Regions from separate parts of the Planococcus maritimus genome, predicted to be linked through region 1. Evidence: a T-box and tRNA genes for the amino acid it is inferred to sense, from the RefSeq annotation. Region 1 holds a T-box; the other holds one or more tRNA genes.
What was found. A T-box is a leader RNA that pairs with one kind of tRNA and senses whether it is charged. The one in region 1 lies ahead of BBI11_RS06915 (valine--tRNA ligase), so its partner is inferred to be a tRNA-Val.
Positions count from the first base shown of each region.

Region 2: it encodes a tRNA-Val, which carries the amino acid that the T-box ahead of BBI11_RS06915 (valine--tRNA ligase) is inferred to sense. The anticodon was not compared.

Region 1 is NZ_CP016538.2:1,366,332-1,378,851, forward strand. It holds gene hemA (glutamyl-tRNA reductase) at 799-2,181, shown strand; gene ccsA (cytochrome c biogenesis protein CcsA) at 2,343-3,173, shown strand; gene hemC (hydroxymethylbilane synthase) at 3,192-4,121, shown strand; gene BBI11_RS06895 (uroporphyrinogen-III synthase) at 4,114-4,800, shown strand; gene hemB (porphobilinogen synthase) at 4,797-5,777, shown strand; gene hemL (glutamate-1-semialdehyde 2,1-aminomutase) at 5,779-7,065, shown strand; gene BBI11_RS06910 (AbrB family transcriptional regulator) at 7,292-8,341, shown strand; T-box leader at 8,363-8,580, shown strand; gene BBI11_RS06915 (valine--tRNA ligase) at 8,661-11,294, shown strand; gene BBI11_RS06920 (ATP-grasp domain-containing protein) at 11,755-12,520, opposite strand, start outside.
Region 2 is NZ_CP016538.2:2,120,301-2,132,820, forward strand. It holds gene BBI11_RS10670 (ATP-binding protein) at 1-299, shown strand, start outside; gene BBI11_RS10675 (aldehyde dehydrogenase) at 383-1,771, opposite strand; gene BBI11_RS10680 (Gfo/Idh/MocA family protein) at 1,768-2,718, opposite strand; gene BBI11_RS16485 (hypothetical protein) at 2,811-2,948, shown strand; gene BBI11_RS10685 (thermonuclease family protein) at 3,089-3,805, shown strand; gene BBI11_RS10690 (hypothetical protein) at 3,822-4,328, shown strand; tRNA gene BBI11_RS10695 (tRNA-Val) at 4,427-4,499, shown strand; gene BBI11_RS10700 (TRAP transporter permease) at 4,865-6,898, opposite strand; gene BBI11_RS10705 (DUF1850 domain-containing protein) at 6,891-7,379, opposite strand; gene BBI11_RS10710 (TAXI family TRAP transporter solute-binding subunit) at 7,489-8,466, opposite strand; gene BBI11_RS10715 (phosphatidylglycerophosphatase A family protein) at 8,596-9,180, opposite strand; gene BBI11_RS10720 (alpha/beta hydrolase) at 9,288-10,010, shown strand; gene BBI11_RS10725 (YjcG family protein) at 10,087-10,605, shown strand; gene BBI11_RS10730 (GNAT family N-acetyltransferase) at 10,606-11,034, shown strand; gene fabI (enoyl-ACP reductase FabI) at 11,082-11,852, opposite strand; gene mgtE (magnesium transporter) at 11,953-12,520, opposite strand, start outside.

The sequences.
Region 1 (12,520 bases):
TGTATAATGATTAGCTGATATATGTGAACGAGATGAATGGCTCGTTGGTTATTTCTTCATAAAGTAGTCGCCTCCCGCTTGGGGCATGCCTCCCGCAATAAGACAAGAAGAACACTTGTCTCATTGCTCCGGCTAGCCAATGAATGGGCGAAAGGAAGTTAAGCCCATTTATTTGCGACGCATCTGCTCGCAGATGTGGGAGCACGGGTTTGTGCGCGGTTCGGCTTGTTGATTTCATTAGATTTTATTTGCGAGGTAGTGTCACTGTTTGTTGGTTTCATCCACTGATGAGGCAGCTTAGCTGGGCTTGATAGCGAGATGAATCGGCTGTGATTATTTCGTCTAGTAGCCGCCGCCTCCCGCTTAGGGCATGCCTCCCGCAATAAGCCGAGAAGAACATTCGTCCTGTCGCATCGGCTGCATGACCCGTATCCTGCGGGCCTAAAGCTTCCCCTTGAAGCGAAATCTCCACCACATACATTTCCTATTAAAATTCGATAACTCACATACCTTTTTCCTAATTCAACACTAGGAAATTCACCATTCATTGGGCGACAGTTCACAGTTAATTCCGACTACAAGCGTTATACTTGTGACTCGATAATCGCTTTGCTAGAATTGTAATTGGATTAAGTTTAGAATGATTATAATCTAGAGTTTCCATTGCGGAAACGCATAGAGCATATAGTGAAAATCGATTAGGTTCATGCCTTGTTCACAAAATCGCAGGCATAATCGAATGAAAAAGTGGTATACTTAGGGAAATGAAATATTGAACGCGAAAGGTGTTTTAAACCCATGCATACACTCGTAGTCGGGGTCAATTACCGTTCAGCGCCTGTATCCATTCGTGAGAAGCTGTCGTTCATCGAAAGCGAGCTTCCGCAAGCGATGCAAGCCCTGCAACAACAAAAAAGCATATTGGAGAATGTCATCGTATCGACATGCAACCGGACGGAGATTTATGCCGTTGTGGACCAATTGCATACCGGTCGTTTTTACGTGAAGCAATTTTTGGCTTCCTATTTCGATATTCCGATGGAGCAGTTCTCCCAGTATTTGTTCCTTCATGAACAGGACGAAGCGATTGATCATTTGTTCCGTGTCACTGCCGGCATCGATTCGATGGTCCTTGGCGAGACGCAAATTCTCGGTCAAGTGAAATCCAGTTTCCTCGCAGGACAGGAAATCGGCACAACTGGAACTGTCTTCAATCAATTGTTCAAGCAAGCGGTGACGCTAGCGAAGCGTGCGCATAACGAAACAGCAATTGGCGAGAATGCCGTATCAGTTTCTTATGCAGCGGTCGAGCTTGGCAAGAAAATCTTCGGTTCATTGAAGAACAAACATGTTGTCATTCTAGGTGCAGGCAAAATGGGCGAACTCGCCATCAAGAACCTGCAAGGCAGCGGGGCAGACCGCATTACAGTCATCAACCGCACCTTTGAGAAAGCAGAAGTGCTCGCCGACAAATTCGGCGGAACGGCAAAACCATTAAACCAATTGCAATGCGCATTACTGGAAGCGGATATCCTCATTTCCTCTACCGGTTCGACAGATTTCGTGATTGATTTGGAATTGATGCAGTTTGTCGAGAAGCTTAGAAAAGGCAAACCTTTGTTCATGGTTGATATCGCAGTACCGCGTGATATGGATCCGCGCATCGGTGACCTGCAAAATGTTTTCCTCTATGACATCGATGATATGCAAGGCATCGTTGAAGCAAATCTTGCAGAACGCGAACGGGCGGCGAAGCAAATTGCCGTCATGATCACACAAGAAGCAGAGCAATTTAACGACTGGCTCGGCACACTTGGCGTTGTACCGGTTATTTCGGCATTGCGTGAAAAAGCGCTCGGGATCCAGGCAGAAACGATGGAAAGCATCGAGAACAAAATGCCGGATTTGACGGACCGCGAGAAAAAGATTCTCAATAAGCATACGAAATCCATCATCAACCAATTGTTGAAAGAGCCGATTTTGCAAGCTAAGGAAATGGGAACAGCGAAAAAATCACGCGAGCAGCTTGAGATGTTCATGCAGATTTTTGGCATCGAAGAAGAAGTCGAAGAACAGCGTGAAAAACAAGCACTTGCGACGCGTCAAAAAGCGGAGCGAGCACGCCTTGAAAAGCAACAGGAATCGCTCCAAGCACAGGAAAATCCAGGCTACACTGTCTAAACACATCTTCAACTGGCATGGGTTTTCATCTCCATCGCTGTAAATGACCCGCTCATGCCGCGAATGCGGGACAGGGCTATCTTATAATGAGGCGTTTTCGAATCTATATGTTAAAATATAGAGGCGAAACGCCTTTAATTATGGAAACGAAGGGGAATAGGATGGCTGATATAACAATGGCAAGGCTGCACGAAGCTATGGTTATACTATATGCTATCAGCCTTGTCTTTTATTTTGTCGATTATTTATATACTACGAAAAAAGCTATCCGCGTCGCCATGTCACTTCTTGGGGCCGTATGGTTATTGCAGACCGTGTTTCTAGTGCTGTATATCGTCGAGACGCAGCGCTTCCCGGTACTGACTTTGTTTGAAGGCATTTATTTTTATGCGTGGCTATTGGTTACGCTATCGCTCGTCTTGCGGATTTTTTACCGTTTCGACTTTGCGGTATTCTTGATCAATATTATCGGATTCATCTTTATGGTTATCCACACATTTGCGCCGGTGCAAATCGAACGGTCGCCGGTCGGGGAGGCATTGGTGTCGGAGTTATTGTTCATCCACATCACCTTCGCCATCTTGTCTTATGCTGCATTTTCATTGTCATTCGTCTTTTCCGCATTGCATTTACTATTGTATCGGCTATTGAAGCAAAAGAAATGGACCAAGCAGTGGAGCAGCTTGCCGTCACTCGGGCAGACCGAGCAAGGCATGACGATCTCTATTTTAATTGGGATTCCGATGCTGTTTGTGTCGCTAGTGCTTGGATTTCAATGGGCTATCGTATCGCTAGAAGAGTTTTCTTTGTTAGATGTCAAAATTGTGGGTTCGTTCGTTCTGCTGATTGTCTATAGCTTCATTTTATGGCGCCATCGCAGAGGGAATTTGAATGGCATGAATTATGCCTGGGCTCATCTATATGCGTTTTTGTTATTGCTGCTTAATTTCTTTTTCGGCAGCCGGTTATCGGAATTTCATTTTTGGTATTAATAGAAAGGTAGGATTCAGTTGAGAAAAATCATTGTAGGGTCAAGAAGAAGTAAACTTGCGTTGACGCAAACCAATCAATTTATCGACAAAATGAAAGCGGCAGGTGCGCCGTTCGAGTTCGAAATCAAAGAAATCGTCACAAAAGGCGACCGCATCCTGGATGTGCAATTATCAAAAGTCGGAGGCAAAGGGCTGTTTGTTAAAGAAATCGAAGAAGCGCTCTATGCCAAAGAAATTGATTTTGCCGTCCACAGCATGAAAGATATGCCAGCCGTTCTTCCTGAAGGGTTAACGATTGGCTGTATTCCCGACCGAGAAGACCCACGCGATGCGTTTATCTCGAATGACCACGTAAAATTGATGGATTTGCCAGTCGGTGCAGTTGTAGGCACAAGCAGCTTGCGACGCAGCTCACAGCTTCTGTTGTTGCGCCCGGACCTTGATGTCCAGTGGATCCGTGGCAATATCGATACACGCCTCTCGAAGCTCCATGCAGGCGATTTCGATGCCATTATCCTGGCAGCAGCCGGCCTGAAACGTATGGGCTGGGGCGATGATATCGTTACCGAATTCATGAAAACAGAAGATTGTCTGCCAGCAATCGGCCAAGGAGCACTCGCTATTGAATGCCGCGAAGGCGACGAAGAGCTTCTAGCAGAATTGGCGAAAATAACGGATAAAGAAACAGAGCTTGCCGTAACGGCAGAACGTAAATTCCTAAAAGACATGAATGGCAGCTGCCAAGTGCCGATTGCAGGATATGCGACAGTCTCTGGAGATGAAGTTTCTTTTACTGGATTGATTTCTTCTCCTGAAGCTGACCAAGTGTACAAAGAATCCGCAGCAGGCAAAGACCCGGTTGAAGCGGGACGCATTGTGGCTGAAAAAATCAGTGCTCAAGGCGGCTATGATTTGATTCAACGCGTCATTGCCGAGAGCAATGTATAAGAAAAAACCGGTCATCATTTTTACCGGCAGCCGCCTGCCGAAAGAAGCGGCGGAACTGGCCCAGCAGATAGGGGCGCAAGTAGAGTATTTTCCGCTGATCGAAACGGTGCTGCGAGATACTTCAGCACCTGATTTCGGCCGTTACGGCTGGCTCATTTTCACGAGCCGCAACAGCGCGGAGGCATTTTGCAAGCTGCGCCCTAAAACCTCAGCGAAAATTGCGGCTGTCGGCGACAAGACCGCTGAAATGCTTGAAGCGAACGGCTATTCAGTCGACTTCATCCCAACAACGTTCAGTGCCGATGTTTTTGTTCGGGAATTCCCGGACATCGCCGGCAAGGAACGCTGTTTGTTTGTCAGGGGCGCTCTTGCGAAAGACACGATCTTGTCGATGTCTCTTGAAATCGATGAATGGACCGTTTACGACACGGTCAAAAAACACAGCAATGCACAAGCGCTCGCTGAAATGTCCGATGTCACGATTATTTTCGCCAGCCCGTCGGCAGTTGCTGCTTATACGGAGGCCGGAGGAAATTTTAAGGGCATTCGGACTGCTGCGATCGGCCATATTACTGAAAGAGCCATAGTGGAAGCGGGAGGAGACGTTGATTTCCGCCCGGAAACCTATACGTATCTTGAAATCATCCAGTCAATAGCGAAAGGAAGTTGCAGTTTATGAAAGACTTGAAATTCGATCGCCATCGCCGTTTGCGCGGTTCTGCCAATCTTCGTGCCATGGTCCGTGAAACCTCAATTCAAAAAGAGGATTTCATTTACCCGATTTTTGTCGTAGAAGGCGAAGAATATAAAAAAGAAATTTCTTCTATGCCAGGCGTCTACCACTACTCGATTGATCGCCTTGGCGAAGAGTTGGACGAAGTGGTCGAGCTCGGCATTCCGTCCGTTATTCTTTTCGGTGTGCCGAAAGATAAAGACCCGGTTGGTTCACAAGCGTATCATGACCACGCGATCACACAAGAAGCGATCCGTTTTGCGAAACAGCGCCACCCGGAACTCGTCGTCATTGCTGATACGTGCTTGTGCCAATATACAGATCACGGCCATTGCGGTGTGATCGAAGACGGCGTTATCTTGAACGATGAGTCGCTTGATCTATTGGCTCGCACGGCTGTGTCTCAAGCGAAAGCTGGGGCAGATATCATTGCGCCGTCGAATATGATGGACGGCTTTGTAGCAGCGATTCGCTACGGCCTGGATGAAGCTGGATTCAGCCATATTCCAATCATGTCATATGGTGTGAAATACGCCTCTGCATACTACGGGCCATTCCGTGAGGCAGCCCATTCAACGCCTCAATTCGGCGACCGCAAAACTTACCAGATGGATCCGGCCAACCGCATGGAAGCACTTCGCGAGGCATCATCCGATGTCAATGAAGGCGCAGATTTCATGATCGTTAAACCGGCACTGTCTTATCTTGATATTATTCGTGAAGTCCGCGATAACTTCGATATTCCAATTGTCGCTTACAATGTTTCCGGCGAATACGCCATGGTCAAAGCAGCCGCGCAAAACGGCTGGGTTGATGAAGAGAAAATCGTTCTTGAAACTTTGCTCAGCATGAAACGTGCTGGGGCAGACATTCTCATGTCGTACCACGCAAAAGATGCGGTACGCTGGTTGGAGGGGAAATAAGATGGGATACGAAAATTCTAAACAAGCATTCACAGAAGCAAAACCATTAATGCCAGGCGGCGTCAATAGCCCGGTACGCGCATTTAAATCGGTCAATATGGAACCCATTTTCATGCAATCCGGAAACGGCGCAACCATTACCGATATCGATGGCAATACGTATATCGATTACGTTTTGTCGTGGGGGCCGCTGATTCTTGGCCATGCCCATCCTGAAGTGGTTCAAGCGATCCAGGAGCAGGCAACGCTCGGTACGTCTTTCGGCGCACCGACGATCCTCGAAAACGATATGGCGAAACTAGTGCAAGAGCGCGTGCCGTCGATCGAAATGGTCCGCATGGTCTCATCCGGTACTGAAGCAACGATGAGCGCACTTCGCGTAGCGCGTGGCTATACCGGACGCAACAAGATCCTGAAATTTGAAGGCTGCTACCACGGCCATGGCGATAGCCTATTGATCAAAGCAGGATCGGGTGTCGCGACACTCGGTTTGCCCGATTCACCAGGCGTTCCGGAATCAGTTGCGAAAAACACCATCACGGTGCCTTACAATGATTTGGAAAGCGTGCGTCTCGCATTCCGTGAATTCGGCGACGACTTAGCAGCAGTAATCGTCGAGCCGGTTGCCGGCAATATGGGTGTTGTGCCGCCAACTGAAGGATTCCTTCAAGAGTTGCGCAATTTGACGCATGAAAACGGCACCGTTTTAATCTTCGATGAAGTCATGACCGGCTTCCGCGTCGGTTACAATTGCGCTCAAGGGCATTATAACGTGACGCCTGATATGACTTGCCTTGGCAAAGTCATCGGCGGCGGATTGCCAGTCGGCGCATTCGGCGGCAAGCGCGAAATCATGGAACAAGTGGCACCAAGCGGTTCTATTTATCAGGCAGGTACGTTGTCGGGTAACCCGCTCGCCATGCGTGCAGGCTTTGAGACTTTATCCCATCTTGACGAATCAAGCTACGAAACATTCGTTAAACGTGGTGATGAGCTAGAAAAAGGGTTCCGTGAAGCTGCTGAAAAATACAATATCCCGCATACGGTTAACCGTGCTGGTTCGATGATCGGCTTTTTCTTCACGAACGAGGAAGTGACGAACTTTGAAACGGCTTCGAGTTCCGATCTGGAGTTGTTTGCGGAGTACTACCGTTTGATGACGGAAGAAGGCATTTACTTGCCGCCATCTCAGTTTGAGGGCATGTTCCTATCGACTGCCCATACACCTGAACATATCGAGCGCACAGTTCAAGCATTCCATAACGTGTTTGCGAAGTTGGCCCGATAAGTGAAATATTCCGTCCTCACAGGCCAGTTAAAATGGCTTATGAGGGCGGTTTTTTGTGAATAAATTTAACCTGTGTTTTGAAGATTATTAATTTATAAAGCTCATGGTTTAGCAGTAGTGCTTTACATCGACTAGGCTTTATTATTTTCGAGAAGGTCTATTTCTTTGTGATAGTCTGGTAATATAAAACTAATGTGAATTTTGTTTAGTGAAAGTTGGTAACGCTGTGAAATCATTTCTACTCACTTTGGCCATTGCGCTTACAGCTGGCTTTTTGTTTAGCTTGACCGGCTTGTTTCTGCCCTGGCTGTTAGGGCCGATGGCAGCTTTTCTTATCTTACGGCAACTGACCGATATGAACTTCCGCTGGCCAAAAGTATTCCGGACACTGGGATTATTGCTGCTCGGTGTCCAGATCGGGGCAGCATTCACGCAAGAGGCGGTGCTGCTGATGGGGGCAGATCTGCCGTATATGTTCGTGATGACCATTGCGGTTGTCGCATTTTCCTTACTGCTTGGCCTGTTGTTTCAACGCATGACGCGCGTAACCATGTCGACAGCCTTGCTCGGTTCAATGCCGGGGGGCTTGTCGCAAATGGTGCTGATCGCTGAAGAAGTGAAATCGGCCAATGTCACTGTTGTTTCGGTCATGCAGACCTTTCGCATCTTGCTCATCGTGTTTACCGTGCCGCTTGCCGCAGGATTCTTGTCGGGACGCGTGCCTGGTGATATGACGGAAGCGAGCTTTCGGTTCTCGCCTTATGCGTTTGGCATCGCCCTGGTCGTTGGTTATGTGTTGTACTGGATCATGAAACGCATTTCCTTTCCAGCTCGTGAGTTAATGGCGCCCGTTTTGGCGATGGCACTCGTCCAAACTTTAACCGGCAGTGATTTAGTCGACTTGCCGAGCCTTGTCGTCATCGTCGCGCAAGTACTCATCGGGACGCATCTTGGCTTGTCGATGGAAAAGCTTGGCGATTCCATGGACGGCCGGATTGCGGGTGCCGTTTTCCTAAATACTGTGTTGCTCATCGCGTTTTCGGCAGGTCTCGCTTATGGCTTAGAGCTGCTTTTGCCGGAGTATCTATTTCTCGATTTCTTTTTGAGTGCAGCGCCCGGTGGCATGGCGGAGATGACCATCACAGCACTCGAAGCTGGGGCGGATGTGCCGCTTGTGACAAGCTTTCATTTGTTCCGTTTGTTCTTTATTCTCCTCGTCGCCGCGCCACTCGTTTCTTACTACGTGAAAAAGCTTGACGCTAAATCAGGCTATTGAGTACAATAAGCTTAATAGGATATAGATGCGTAGATGAGGATAGTAAAATGCCGGGAACATTTCAGAGAGAGAGCCGAGTGGTGAGAGGCTTTCATGGACCGCATTTGAATGTCACCTCGGAGCAGTTGCCGTGAAATGAGTAGCGGGAACCGGATGCGAATCCGTTATCGAACTTGAGAGCCAGGCGAATTCTGCCTGTGTATAAAGGTGGTACCGCGAAAAACTCCTTCGTCCTTTACGAGACGACAGGAGTTTTTTTGTATTCATTTTTAAGTTCGACAGAATATGTGCCGTGTGTTGGCCAAGAGGAGGAATTTGGATGAGCAAGCAATTATCAACGAAATACGAACCGCAGGCAATCGAACAAGGGCGTTACGACTGGTGGGTGGACAATAAGTTCTTCGAAGCAAAACCCGAAAGCGGCAAGACGCCGTACACGATCGTCATTCCGCCGCCAAACGTAACCGGCAAATTGCATTTAGGCCATGCATGGGATACCACTTTACAAGACATCATGACACGCATGAAGCGTATGCAAGGCTATGATGCATTGTGGCTACCGGGGATGGACCATGCTGGCATCGCGACACAGGCAAAAGTAGAAGGGAAATTGAAAGAAGAAGGGCGTTCACGCCACGACATGGGCCGTGAAGCGTTTCTTGAAGAGTCATGGAAATGGAAAGAAGAATACGCAGGCCATATCCGCCAGCAATGGTCGAAGCTTGGCCTAGGACTTGATTATTCACGTGAGCGTTTCACTTTAGACGATGGCTTGTCTAAAGCGGTGCGCGAAGTATTCGTCAAATTGTACGAAAAGAAATTGATCTACCGCGGCAAATACATCATCAACTGGGACCCGGCGACACAAACGGCAATCTCCGATATCGAAGTAATTTACAAAGACGTCCAAGGCGCGTTTTACCATATGCGCTATCCGCTTGCAGACGGGTCGGGACATATTGAAATCGCAACGACGCGTCCAGAGACGATGCTCGGCGATACAGCGGTAGCGGTTCATCCAAGAGATGAGCGCTATCAGCATTTAATTGGCAAAAAAGTCATCTTGCCGATTGTCGGCCGTGAAATTGACATTGTTGCCGATGAGTATGTAGACCGTGAGTTCGGAAGCGGCGCTGTCAAGATTACCCCTGCACATGACCCGAACGACTTTGAAATTGGCAATCGCCATAACCTGGAACGCGTTCTGATCATGCACGAAGACGGTTCCATGAACGAAAATGCCGGCAAGTACGAAGGCATGGACCGCTTTGAATGCCGTAAAGCGATCATTAAAGACTTGCAGGACATGGATGTTTTGTTCAAAATCGAAGAACATTTGCACTCAGTCGGACATTCCGAGCGCAGCGGCGCCGTTGTCGAACCGTATCTATCGACGCAATGGTTCGTAGACATGCAGCCACTTGCGAAAGCGGCTGTTGATAGCCAGAAGAGCGAAGGCGGCGTCAACTTTGTGCCGGATCGTTTTGAGAAAACGTATTTGCACTGGATGGAAAATATCCGCGACTGGTGCATCTCCCGTCAATTATGGTGGGGCCATCAAATCCCGGCTTGGTACCATAATGAAACCGGCGAAATCTATGTCGGCCACGTTGCACCAGAAGATGCCGAAAACTGGACGCAAGATGAAGACGTTCTGGATACATGGTTCTCATCTGCACTATGGCCGTTCTCGACACTCGGCTGGCCGGAAGAAAACGATGAGTTGAGCCGTTATTACCCGACCGATGCTCTCGTGACGGGCTATGACATCATCAACTTCTGGGTATCGCGCATGATTTTCCAAGCGCTGGAGTTCACTGGCGAAAAGCCATTTAAAGACGTGCTCATCCACGGACTTGTTCGCGATGCAGAAGGTCGCAAAATGTCGAAATCACTCGGTAATGGCGTTGACCCGATGGATGTCATCGCAGAATACGGTGCCGATTCCTTGCGCTACTTCCTGGCGACTGCCTCGTCTCCAGGACAAGATCTGCGCTACTCGAACGATAAAGTCGAGTCGGTGTGGAACTTCGCCAACAAAATCTGGAACGCTTCGCGCTTTGCGATGATGAACATGGAAGGCATGGAACACCAAGACATCGATTTGTCTGGCGAGAAGTCCGTGGCTGACACATGGATTTTGACACGCCTAAACGAAACGATCGAGCAAGTGACAGGCCTTGCGGAACGTTACGAATTTGGGGAAGTCGGCCGCCTATTGTACAACTTCATCTGGGATGATTTCTGTGACTGGTATATCGAAATGGCGAAATTGCCATTGTACGGAGAAGACGAGCAAGCGAAAGCGATGACGCGTTCGGTGCTCGCATACGTGCTCGATAACACGATGCGCTTGCTGCATCCGTTCATGCCATTTATCACAGAAGAAATCTGGCAGAACTTGCCGACAGAAGGCGAATCCATCACGATTGCCGCTTGGCCGACAGTGAATGCTGAACTTAGCGACAACGATAAAGCTAACAGCATGAAACTGTTGATGGACGTGATCCGTTCGGTCCGCACGATCCGTGCCGAAGTACAGACGCCGATGAGCAAAAAAGTGCCAATGACGATCAGCGCGAAAGACGAAACGACGTTATCGGTGCTTGAAGAAAATGCGGCGTACATCGAACGTTTCTGCAACCCGGAGACTTTGACGATCGGCCACAACATCGAAGCACCAGAGAAATCGATGTCAGCGGTCGTATCCGGAGCGGAATTGTTCATGCCGCTTGAAGGTTTGATCGATATCGAAGAAGAACTGAAACGCCTGCAAAAAGAACTCGACAAATGGGCAAAAGAAGTGAAACTCGTTCAAGGCAAATTGTCGAACGAACGCTTCGTATCGAAAGCACCGGAAGCGGTAGTGGCAGAGGAGCGCAAGAAAGAAGCGGATTACCTCGAGAAACACGCAACGGTTGAAAAACGCATGGAAGAATTGAAGAATTTGTAATATAAAAAAGCGATTCCCCTCGATTGGGGAATCGCTTTTTCAGAGTGTTGAAGAAGTCCGCAGTTCACTCTCAATTATGAAAAAGAGAATCTTTTTCTATAGCCAACAGTCAATAACCTCTCTAAGTATTTGGAGAAGCGTTCGCTCGTAAACCCTTCTGCTCAATAATGCTACGCATTACTTTCGCAAAGATAAGGCCTCCCGTAGGTCGACCTTATCTTTCCTGTGGATCAGCGAGACGACCGAGACCCCGCAAGAAATGAATGAGTGAAGCTTAGCTGAACGCATTCATTTGCGACGCATCTGCCACGCAGATGTAGGAGCACAAGGGTTTCAAAGCGGCTGAGGAGGCTTGGGCGCGAGCCCACGGAAAGCGAGCGATAAGCTTCGGAAAATACGACTTTATCACTTTCTCGACAGCCTGAAAAAAGCGATTCCCCTTGATTGGGGAATCGCTTTTTTAGTTCCGGTCATATTCGCGGAACGGATAGTTTTGGTCGAGCTTCGTGAAATGACGTGCCAAGAGTTCGGCGATGTTATCGCCGTGTGTTTGATAAAAAGAGCGTGCGCCGACGGGGTCTTCGATTTCGTTAAACAAATGGCGACCGTCTTCTAATAGAAGAAAATCGATGCCGAGGTAATCGCTCTTCAAAGCTTCGGCAATTTTTTTGATGTCTTGCCGCTGCGAAGCCGATAGCTCAAAGCGTTCAACAGTAGCGCCAAGAGAATAATTTGCTTTGAATGAATCGGTGGCACTGCGTTTCACGGCGCCGACGATTTCCTTGCCAATCACATAGGCCCGGACATCGGCTATGTGCGGAACAACAGGCTGATAGAGGAGAGGGGTGTTAGTGTCCGGCTGATCTTGTGGCGATTCTACTAGCCACACTTCCTGACCGCCATGGCCGTCAGCGGTTTTAGCGATATAAGGGACCGCAAGCGGCGTTTTCTGTGTCGGGATCACCGGCACGCCGAGCAACTGCAGCAATTGATAGCTTTGCCATTTGTCGTTAGCGATGCGATTCACTTCTGCGCGGTTGATTAACCGGACACCGTGATCCTCTAAAAAACGCGCAGCGTTGGGCTTCCGAACGCGGAAAAAGACCGATTGACCGTGCATGCGCTTGAGCAATTCCTTGAGCCCGGACTCACTCCAGTCATCCCAAGTGAGCAGCTCAATCGGATAAAAGCGTTTTAAGTCGTCAATCCATGCCATATTGTGCTGT
Region 2 (12,520 bases), 750 kb from region 1:
TCAATATTCTAAAGAATGCAATCGAAGCGATGGAACACGGCGGCATTTTGAAAATAACTGCCCATCACGAAGGCGCACAACTGAAGATCTCTTTTAAAGACGATGGTCCTGGCATTCCGCCGCAACTCGCAGAACGGGTATTCGAACCGTTTTATACGACGAAAGCTACGGGAACTGGGCTTGGTCTATTAATTTCTCAAAAAATAGCACAAGAACATGGCGGCAGCTTAGCGATCGCAAGTTCTGAAGAACAAGGTGCCTGCGTCATTGTCACGTTGCCGCTTACGTCTGCACCCTAACCAAAAGCCTCCCACCTGAATGGCGGGAGGCTTTTTTATCTCTTTACTTATTGTCACCATTCCACAAAGCTAAAGCACACTTTTTACTTCAATACTGTCCGGATCCATTTTGCTTTGTTTTTATACGGAGGGAACGTTAAGTTGGTCGATAATTTTGTCGACTTTTTGACGATTGATTTGGCGTGCGTAAAGGTCTCAAAGCTTGCTTTTCCATGATAGGAGTTCAAGCCAGAAGATCCGACGCCACCAAAAGGCAGATAGACGCTTCCGACGTGCGAAACAGTGTCGTTGATGCAGCCTCCGCCAAATGGCAATTGATCCAAGAAGAACCGGACGGCCCGGTCGTTCTCTGAAAACATATAGGCAGCAAGGGGTTTCGGCAAACGGCGAATCTCACCGAGTAATTTTGGCAAGTCGTTGTAAGTGATAACCGGCAGAACTGGCCCGAACAATTCATCTTCCATTGACGGGCTATCCCACGTGACACCATCGATCAAAGTCGGTTCGATATACCGATCCACGCGGTCAACATCACCGCCGTAAACGATGTGGTTGCGTTCCTTCTCAAGAATTTCTGTCAGCCGGTCGTGATGTTTGACGTTAACGATGCGGCCGTAATCTGGGCTGTCTTGAGCATTGTCGCCGTAAAATTTACGGATGGTCTCGATGAACACTTTCATAAACGCGTCTTTTACCGATTCGTGGACACAAATATAATCGGGCGCCACACAGGTCTGGCCAGTGTTCATGAATTTGCCCCAGGCGATGCGCTTCGCCGCAAGCTCCAGGTTGGCTGTCTGGTCAACAATTGCTGGGCTTTTGCCACCAAGTTCCAAGGTAATAGGTGTCAGCCGCTCGGATGCCGCTTTCATGACCACTTTTCCGACAGGCACGCTGCCCGTAAAGAAAATATAATCGAACGATGCGTGGATCAGCGCCGTCACTTCCTCACGCTCTCCTTCCACTACTCTCACATAATGAGGTTGGAAACTTTCTTCTAATATTGTACGCAGAATACGCGCAACATTCGGCGTCGCCTCTGACGGCTTGACGACGGCACAGTTCCCTGATGCCAATGCGCCGATAAGCGGCTCCATTACCAATTGAAACGGATAATTGAACGGACCAATGACGAGCACCGATCCATACGGTTCACGAATGACAAAACTTTTTGCCGGTTGCAAATGAATCGGTGTTTTGACTTGCTCAGGCTTCATCCAGTCTTCAAGATGCTTTGTCATATAGCCAATACTATCGAGCACAAAGCCCACTTCTGTCGCATACCCTTCGAACTCACTTTTGCCAAGGTCGATTTGTAAGGCTTCGATAATATCATCTTCATGAGCTTGAATAGCTGATTTCAAACGCTGCAACTGGGCGATACGGAAATCCGCTGATTTTGTTACGCCTGTAAAATAATAGCCGCGTTGGTCGGCGATCATATCCTCTACGTCATTCGCTGTAAAATTCACGATTGATTACCTCCTGTGGGTTCTTGCAATAATTGATCAATGTATCGCTGAACGACTAATCCTTCATCGAAACCGACGAGAAACGTCGATTGTTCTTCCATTTCTTCAAATAGCGAAGGCACGATTGTTTCCGTTTGCACTTCCACACGTGTTTTCCCTTGTTCTTCCCGGTACAAACGCGACCAGTTTTCAAGCGTCAGCACACCATCTTCTCCGTACACTTTGAATTGCAGCAACTCCGTTTGCCCGGCACCACTCATGCCGGACAGTAGAAACGGCGATCCTTGTTGAGTCTTGCCATGGGCGATAATCCCGGTTTCACATTTTCCGGCGTCTTCCGGAAAATCTGCTTGATGCGCAGCAATATCTAATGTGCCGAACAGGCGGTGCATCAACTGGAGGTAATGAGGGAACACTTCGCGGACAAAGCCTCCCTGATCTCTTGAGCCGATCCATGGATTTTGCTGCCACGGCCGTGGCCACACAGGAAAGACGGTGTGCAATTCGATGCGGCGAATTTTGCCAATATCCCCACTTTTAATGCGAATAGCCATGTCGCGCACAATCGGCGAATACATCAACGGAAAATGCATGGCAGTGTGGATTCGGTTGTTTGTCGCAGATTCCGCCATCGCTTGGGCTGCCTGCGCGTCATGAGCAAGTGGCTTTTCACACAAAGTGTGCAAACCTCTTCTCGCTGCCGTTTCTGCAAGCTCGGCATGGCTATTCGGCGGCGTGCCAATATACACCCAGTCAATGTCGGCTTGGAACAATTCGTCTAAAGAATCGGTGACCGGTATTCCGTATTGCTGTTCGATAAAGTTTAGTCTGTCCACATTGGTGTCAAAAACGGCTTTAATCTGTGCTACGTCGTTTTGCTGGATTTGTTTGATGATACGTTCCCCTACGATTCCAGCGCCTATAATTCCAATCGCTATCAAAGCCATCGCTCCTTTTTCATTTCATTGTTTATAAGTGTAACCTTGTGGGGTATAGAATAGTCAAACAATTACATTCGGAAAGAATGGGAGGAATCATCATGAACGAACAGAAAAACTGGTGGGAGCCGATTTTTACGGGCACATTGGAAATGGGCGTCGACAAAGAAAAGCTGGAAACAATCAACGAAGACAGCCTGTTATACTTCGGAGAATCCACAAATACTTTGGAACAATAAGATGCCTAAACAATTCGCATATACATAGCAGCGCTTGATCCGGATCGATGCGGAGCAAGCGCTTTTTGATGGAATCCGGTCCGTGCATTGTCGCTTGCAATGGTTTTCGCTATAATTCGATATAGAAAGCAGGGATTGCCATGAAACCATTCATCTTACTCATCAGCTTGCTATTATTGTCAGGCTGTACTTTTTCTGAGAGCGCCGACACGGTGAATACTGAAGGCAGAACGGCTGTAGAAATCACCCAGGTCATCGATGGAGATACGGTTAAGATTATCTATGAGGGGAACGAAACGACGGTGCGTTATTTACTAGTCGACACACCGGAAACCAACCACCCTAGGTTCGGCGAGCAGCCACTCGGCCAAGAAGCGACAGAGCGCAACCGCGAACTGCTTGAACAGGCCGAGGAAATCGAAATTGAGTTCGATGACGGCGATCGCTTTGACGACTATGATCGCTTACTCGCGTATTTTTACGCGGATGGGGAGAGCGTACAGGAACAATTGCTTGAAGAAGGATTCGCTCGTGTCGCTTATGTTTTCCCGCCAAACACGCGCTATGTCGATCAATTCCGTGAGGCCGAAGCCGAAGCAAAGGATGCAGAAATCGGCATTTGGGAATTTGAAAATTATTCGACAGACCGTGGATTCAATGCAGATGCTTATCAACAAACAGAAGCAACTAGCATCGATACGGATGACGACTGCCGCATCAAAGGCAATATAAACCGAAGCGGCAATAAAATCTATCACCTGCCTGGCTCTCCATCTTATGAAGGCACCAATCCTGAACAATGGTTCTGCACAGAACAACAAGCAAGAGACGCCGGTTTCCGCAATTCCGGCCAATAATAAGAGGAGGAATATCATGCAATTGCTTGTCCTGCGCCTTGACTACCGCAGCTCTGCAGTAATCGAAGGCCTTCAAAACCAGCTGCGCCAGCCGAATGCCACACCGGCGCTTCAATTGCCACACATTCCGCTGCTAGCTTTTGAACAGACCGCCCCGCTTCAATTGAAGGCAGCACTAGAACCAATTGTTTCTACTATTGCGGCACCAGATTTTCATGCCAGCGATATTGGATTTTCAAAAGATGGCGAGCGATTTTATTTACATATCGAGCCTAGTGGAGCCTTAAATGACTTACATAGCTCATTGAAATTGGCGGGCCGTGAATTTCAAAATGGGCCAGAACTTCATTGGCCACTGCGCATCCCGCTCATCAAAAAAGTACCTGCTCCATTTTGGGGACCGCTATTTGCCAGATTGGCGTTGGAGTTTAATCCGCTGGACGGAACGGGCGCAGCGTTAGAATGCTGGTCTGTAATTGGAGACCGGACGACTATCGAATGGAGCATTTTCTTGGATAGCTAACCAAAAAAGCTGGTTTCTAAAAAGCTAAAAGTTTTTTTACAAAAGCTATTGTCTTTTTTAAAACGGGGATATATAATAATAAATGTCCTTGAGATTGCGATTCCTTAGCTCAGCTGGGAGAGCGCTACCTTGACAGGGTAGAGGTCGCTGGTTCGAGCCCAGTAGGAATCATCAAATGCATGCTACGCGCTGCACAAACACCAGCCGGTTTTCCGGCTGGTGTTTTTTATTATTGCCCAAAACAAAAAAAGAGGGGCAGTCTCTTTTCTTCTAAAGAAATGGCTGATGTCCATTTCGACGGACGCTTTCCGCGGGCACGGCCTTAGCCGCTTCCCTCGCTTCGCTCAGTCCAGGGTCTTCGGCTTGCGTCGCTCCTTCGCTTAGCTCAGTCACTGTTCCCGCTGGAGTCGCCGTCTCCATTCTCATCAGCCAACTACTCTCAGGTGCCTCACCGATAAATCAAAAACAGACAGAGAAAAAGAATTTTTTCTCCGTCTGTTTTATTTTAGGGACTTATGAGACAGCCCCCTTTTTTATTATGCCGTTTGAGCTTTTTTGGTCTTTTTCTCTCTCGACATCCATTGGATTGCGAACAAGATGATAAAGACTGCCGCCCCGATCAGATCCGTGAATCCTTCCGGGTAAATCAAGGCAATTCCTGTCACAAATGTGATGATTCGCTCAATCCAATTGAGCTTCCGGTACCAATAACCGATCAATCCGGCACCAATAGCGATCATTCCGGAGATAGCTGTAATCAACACCCAGATCAATTCGGTCCAGGTTGTATCGATCATCAATAGTTCAGGCGACAAGACGAACATATACGGAATGATAAATGCCGCAATGGCTAACTTCGCCGCATTGAACCCGGTCCGGATTGGCTCCCCGCCTGAAATACCGGAAGCTGCGAAGGCTGCGAGCGCAACCGGAGGCGTGATATCTGCGATGATCCCGAAATAGAAAACGAACAAATGCGCAGACAATGCGACCACGATCGGTACAGCAGCACCAGCAGGCTCATCGACCATCAATAAGGTAATGATGGCAGGAGCGGCAATAGTAGACGTGATAACATAGTTTGCCGTAGTCGGTGAACCCATGCCAAGCACAATTGCTGCAAGCATCGTGAAGAACAATGTCAAGAGCACATTGCCGCCAGATGCCGAAACGAGGCCGTTTGCCAATGACAAGCCGAGGCCAGTTTTAACGACGACTCCGACGATAATCCCAGCCGTAGCAGTTGCTGCAGCGACGGCGAGTGCCGTTCTGGCACCGTCTACAAGCGCATTGATGATGTCTTTAAAGCCAAGGCGTGTTTCTTTATTGAAAGCACTGACAAAAATCGTCAGCAAAATCCCGTACAATGCCGCTTGCATCGTTGGCACCCCGACCAGCAGGAACAAGATGATAGCAAGAATTGGCGTCAGTAGATAAATTTTCTTCAAGACTTCCTTGCGGTCCGGCATTTCTTCAGGCGATAGGCCTTTCAAGCCGATTCGTTTCGCCTCGAAATGCGTCATGATCCAAACTCCTGTAAAGTACAACAGTGCTGGAATCGCCGCGGCTTTGGCGATTTCCCAGTACGTGACGCCGCCGATAAATTCAACCATTAGGAACGCTGCCGCGCCCATGATTGGTGGCATCAACTGGCCGCCTGTAGAAGCTGCAGCTTCTACACCGCCAGCAAATTCTTTCTTATACCCAAGCTTTTTCATCATCGGAATCGTGTAAGATCCCGATGTTACGACGTTTGCGACTGAACTTCCTGAAATGGTCCCTTGCAGGGCACTTGAGAAAATGGCCACTTTTGCCGGCCCCCCGGTCAAATTCCCAGCCAATGACACGGCAAGGTCATTAAAATATTGCCCGACCCCTGTCTTGACCAAGAACGAACCAAATAATAGGAACGTAAAGATGAACGTCGCAGAGACCCCGATCGGTGTACCAAGAATTCCGTCCGTTGTATAGAACATCAACTGGATCAAGGAATCCAAATCCTGCCCGCGGTGGCGCAAAAATCCTGGGAAATACGGGCCGAAGAATCCATAGGTTAAAAACAGAATCCCGATGACTGTAATCGGCATCCCGACGGCCCGACGCGTTGCTTCCAGTGTCAGAATGACAGCTAAAATCCCGACAATCAAATCAAGTTCCGTCACACGGCCGATTCGGAATACCAAATCATCATACATGATCGGCCAATAAGCCCCGATACCGATAGATAATAAGGCGAGTATGTAATCGTACCAAGCCACTTTATGACGCTCGCCTTTCCGGCGGCGCATCGGGAACAAGATGAAAATGAGCGACAGCGCAAATCCTAAGTGGACCGAGCGCTGGATGTACGCTGTATATTGGCCGAAAACGGCGGTATACAATTGAAACAAGGAAAACGCTAACAGCCCGAAAAACACGACATGTTTGATGATGCCCGATAAATCACGGGTGTTCGACTCCGGATCGTATTTCTGAAGAATTTCTTTTTGCTTTTCTTCCGAGATATGGCTCTCATCTTCTGGTGGAAGTTTTTTCTCTTCTCTTTCTTCTGGCGATAATTTATCACTCATAGATGTTCACTCCTTCTAATTGCTGATAAATGGAAAGGCGCTGGGCACGGAAAGTGTAAATCTTGCCTCTTTCCAAACTCTTCTTCAAGTCGAGTTCTTTTCCTGCGATAAGGAAAGCGAGTTCCGCGTCCACGTCCCCGACTAGCAATCGGAATTCGGGCAGCTTCCGCTTCATATCTTGAATAAAGTATTTCCCGTCCTTTTCGACAAAGCGCTCCCCTTCTCCTGCATTCGACGGCATGCCGATATTGAAATCTTCGTATTCAAGTTCTGTCATCACCAATTGCCCGTCCTTATCAAGGCGGTAACTTTCGATGACATCCGATAAATGGATCGAATGCGTATAGCGAATCTTAAAGCGCTCTTCAACAACTGGAACGCGCGCTGTCACTTCATTTGTTTCCGAATCGATGAAGACGAAGTGTTTCTCATATGGGATGAAGAAAAGTGCGGAGCAAATAAGGGTGAGGATGGTTAACATAAGAAGGATTTTGAGAACTTTTTTATTCTGCAAGATGGTCCCCCTAACGACAAAAAATAAATAACGACGATAAAGCTTGCGCTTTATCGCCTGTTATTCTGATCAATTCTTATTCGTTTACTTCGTCGAAGTAACGCTGAGCGCCAGGATGGATGTCAATCCCGATGCCATCAAGAGCTGTTTCCGATTTGATGAATTCAGCTTTAGCGTGTTGGATTTGATCTGTGTTTTCATAAATAGCTTTTGTAATGTCATAGACTGTATCTTCCGAAATATCGTTTTGGACGACAAGCATAGCCAAAACAGACACTGTCGCAACTTCTTCAGTCAATCCGTACGTACCGGATGGAACGACATCTTCAGCATAGTATGGGTATTTCTCGATTAGTTCCGCCGCTTTATCAGCTGCAACAGGAACGATGTTTACATCAGAAGTGGCACTCAAGCTTTCAACTGCACCCGTTGGCGTTCCAGCTGTGATAAATGCTGCGTCAATTTGGCCCGATTGCAAGCTTTCCTGCGACTCGCCGAAGTCCAAGTTCTGTGCGTCGATATCGTCCATCGTCATGCCGTGGATTTCAAGCAATTGTTCCGCGTTGATATACGTACCTGAACCAGGTGCGCCAACAGATACGGATTTGCCAGCCAAGTCTTCAAACGCCGTGACGCCTGATCCTTCAGTCGTGACGATTTGGATTGTCTCTGGGTAAAGTGCTCCGATAGCGGATACGCTGTCGATAACTTCCCCTTCGAACATGTTCGAACCTTCAGATGCGTAGAAAGCCGTATCTGTCTGCACAAAAGCGATTTCGCCTGTGCCATCAGCAAGTGATGTCATATTGGCTGCAGAAGCCTGTGAGACTTCAGCAGTCGTATCGATGCCTGTTTCATTTTCGATGATCGTCGCCATCGCTCCGCCTAGCGGATAGTAAGTTCCTGTTGTTCCACCAGTCAACACACTAATGAATTCCGGCTCAGCTGCTCCGCCGCCTTCACCTTCAGTTGCTGCATCGTCTCCGCAGCCTGCTAGAAATACGGATCCGGCCAAAGCGACAGTCGCATAGAATCCAAACTTTTTGTTTAACATAAATCGGCCTCCCTTTATCTATAGTTTCTTTCATCCTTCATAATACCATGACTTTCTGTCCATCTGTCAATTTAATTTTTTCCAATGGAATCGGTTTCAAACCAAATTTATGGCAATAAAACCCTTTTTTTATATTTCTGCTCCAGGCACGTGAGTTTCGGGTGTCGTCTCTTCTGGTTTCAAATCTTCGAAGCTTCGGCCTTCTTCCTCTAAGTCGCGCGTACGGTGTGCGATACGTGCTGAAGCACAGGCGGCGACGCTCGATACAAGGTCATCAAGGAAGGTGTGGACGTGGTCACCGTATTTCGTATCGAGCTTATGGATAATGCCAATTTTGTTTTTATCCAAATGGCCGAATGTTGTTACGGCAATGCTGCCATACGTAAGAACTGCGCCGAGACCGATCATTTCATCCACACCGAACAAGCCTTCATCCGAACCGACGATTTGTTGGAGTGGCTGGGACAACTTCCCTTGTTCGGCCAATTCATCGAGTTCAATGCCGACTAGGAGGGCATGCTGCATTTCTCGCTTGCGCAAGACACTTTCGACTGATTCGGCACAATGTTCTACAGTCAATCCTTCATTATAAGGCAATTGCATTTCCAACACGATCTCTGCGATGTCTTTAATCGTGACACCTCTTCTTTCCAAAGCTTCATGGGTTGCTTTGGTTACTTCTTCTGAATGCACACGGAAATGTCCTCCATCCATGATACCATCCCCTCTCTCTATTTGGATTTGTCTTCCTGTCCATTATACCTTGCATAGGGGAATATGTTACAATTTTTGTACAATAGAATTTTGAAGGAGGCAACACCATGAACAAAGGAAGCGTAGAAGATTTCACGCTCTATAGCGATGCCTTGGGAGAAGAGATGCAAGTGCTCGTCCACTTGCCGGCAAACTATTCTCCCCTCTATAAATACAGCCTCGTCATCGCATCCGACGGCAAGGATTATTTCCAGCTTGGCCGTGTTCCGCGCGTCGTCGATGAACTGCTGGAAAATCAGAAAATCGAAAATATTATCTTCGTCGGCATTCCTTATAAAAGCGTAGAAGACCGCAATCGGAAATACGAACCGACCGGTGAACAGCATGGTGCTTATTTGCGTTTTCTTGCACATGAGCTAGCGCCTTATCTCGATGAAAACTATCCTAGCTACCAAGTAGGCATGGGACGGACATTGATTGGTGATTCGCTGGCAGCGACCGTTTCTTTGATGGCGGCGCTCAAATACCCTAATATTTTTGGGCGCGTCATTCTTCAGTCGCCGAAAGTTGGACCTGAAATGATTAAGGCCGTCGAGAACTTTTCGATGAACAATTCATTTACGGTCTATCACGTCATCGGATCGGAAGAAACAAACGTGAAGCTAACCAATGGAGAAACTGCCGATTTTCTAACGCCGAATCGCGAGTTGAATGAGTTGATGAAAAATAAAGGGTTTTCCCTGTTTTACGAAGAATTCAAAGGAGACCATACATGGAAATTCTGGCAGCCTGACCTGAAGCGGGCCTTGCTGATGAATTTCGGCATGTAGGCTTTCAAGTAACAAAGCGAACAATTTGATATAATTGAAGAGAAGCACATTTATTAGATGAGGAGGTCTATTGATTATGAAATATGGTATTGCAGCATTTCCATCAAAAAAACTACAAGATTTGGCGAATTCCTACCGGAAGCGCTATGACCCGCATTATGAGTTGATCACGCCCCATATTACATTAAAAGGGCCTTTTGAAGCAGATGACTCAGAAGTAAAAGCAATGGCTGAAGAACTCGGCAATATTGCCAAACGCCAAAAGCCATTCCGCATTCACGCAACGCGTGTCAGCACGTTTACTCCGGTGACGAACGCTTTATACTTCAAAATTGAGCCATCCAAAGAGCTATTGGATCTTCACGAAGACCTCCATTCTGATTTTCTTGGCGGCATGCCGGACCACCCATTTGTGCCCCATATTACCATCGCACAAAAACTATCGGATTCGGAGCATGCTGATGTGTACGGCCAATTGAAAATGGCTGGCATTGACCACGCAGAGACGATCGACCGTGTCCACTTGCTCTATCAATTGGAAGATGGTTCATGGACAGTCTTCGACACCTTCCGTTTGTCAGGAGATGAAGCTTAATTGCAGAAAGTGAAAATCGTTGAAACTGAACTGGAAAAAGAACAAGCTTTTGATATTCGCCGAAAAGTGTTCGTCGATGAGCAAGGCGTTGCTCTTCATGTCGAGATGGATGAGCATGACGACAGTGCAACTCATTTTATCGGTTATGAACTGGAACAACCAATCGCTGCTGCCCGCATTCGCGAGTATGAACAGGGCGTTGGAAAAGTCGAGCGCGTCTGTGTTTTATCAGAATACCGAGGGCATCATTTTGGAGCAGAGCTGATGGAACAACTCGAGGAATATGCTCGGTCAATCGGCTATTTCCGCTTACAGCTTAACTCTCAAAGCCATGCCATTTCATTTTACGAACGCCTTGGCTATGATGTGGTATCACCTGAATTCATGGACGCTGGCATTCCGCATCGACAAATGGAAAAAACGCTATAACAAAAAACCCCTTCCGGAAAATCTGGAAGGGTTTTTGTTATGCCTTTTTACAATACGTGGTAGCCGCTATCGACGTGCAACACTTCTCCGGTGATGCCGCGAGACATATTGCTGAACAAGAACACGGCCGTGTCGCCGACTTCTTCAGGTGTTGTATTGCGGCGAAGCGGAGCTTTTTCTTCGATTTCACGCAAAATCGAGTTGAAATCGCTGACGCCTTTAGAAGACAATGTGCGAATAGGGCCTGATGAAATCGCATTGACGCGAATATCATGCTTCCCGAGATCTGCCGCCAAATAACGGACAGACATTTCGAGTGAAGCTTTCGCCACACCCATAACATTATAGTTCGGCATGACGCGTTCTCCACCAATGTAAGTCAAGGCTACGATGCTGCCGCCTTCTGACATCAACGGTTTCGCGTATTTCGAAACAATCGTCAATGAGTAAGAACTGATATTATGCGCCAATAGGAAGCCTTCACGCGATGTATCCGAAAAATCCCCTGACAATTCTTCCGTTTTTGCGAATGCGATGCAATGCGCAAGCCCGTCAATTTTGCCATTATTTTCTTCGATGGTGTGGAAGCATTTTTCGACGTCTTCATCACTTGTCACATCACAAGGCAAAATCTGCTCATGATTGCCATCAAGTGTTGCAACTAAGTCACGCACTGATTTTTCAAAGCGCTCCCCTGCATATGTAAAGATCAAGTTCGCTCCAGCGGCATCCAATGAACGCGCAATTCCCCATGCAATGCTGCGCTTATTAGCGACACCCATGATAACGTATGTTTTGTCTTTTAATGAAATCGACATATATAGACCTCCTAATATTATTACCTGGTACTAATATTACCTCATAAAAAAAGAAAGTGCAATTGCACTTTCTAAAATCTTTCTTCATTTTACTCATTGCCTATAGATTCGTTAGAAAAGTCGTCGCTAAACCTAAATAAATGAGAATGGAAATGATATCGTTCAACGTGGTGATAAATGGGCCGGATGCCACGGCAGGGTCGATTTTCATGCGGTGAATCAATAAGGGAATAAACGAACCAGCTAGCGTCGCGACAAAAATTGAACTTGCCACTGCTGTGCCGACCAGCATCCCAATCACCAACTCCGATTTCCAAAAATAAACGAGCCCCACGACCACAACACCGCAGATGACGCCTGTAATCAGGCCAGTCCCCGCTTCGCGGAACAATAGCTTCATCTTACTTTCTTCCTCGATGTCCCCTGTCGCAATACCACGCACAGCCACAGCGAGCGCTTGCGTACCGCTATTCCCAGCCATGCCGGCAATCAGCGGGATGAACACAGCAAGCAGCGCCACTTGATCGAGCGTCGCTTCGAACATGCCCATCAAGTTTGCAGTTATCATACCGAGAAATGTCAGCAAGATAAGCCACGGCAAGCGTTTTTTCGCAGCTGTCAATGGCCCCCTGTCAAAGGTATCCATGTCGGAGACGGCGGCTAGTTTA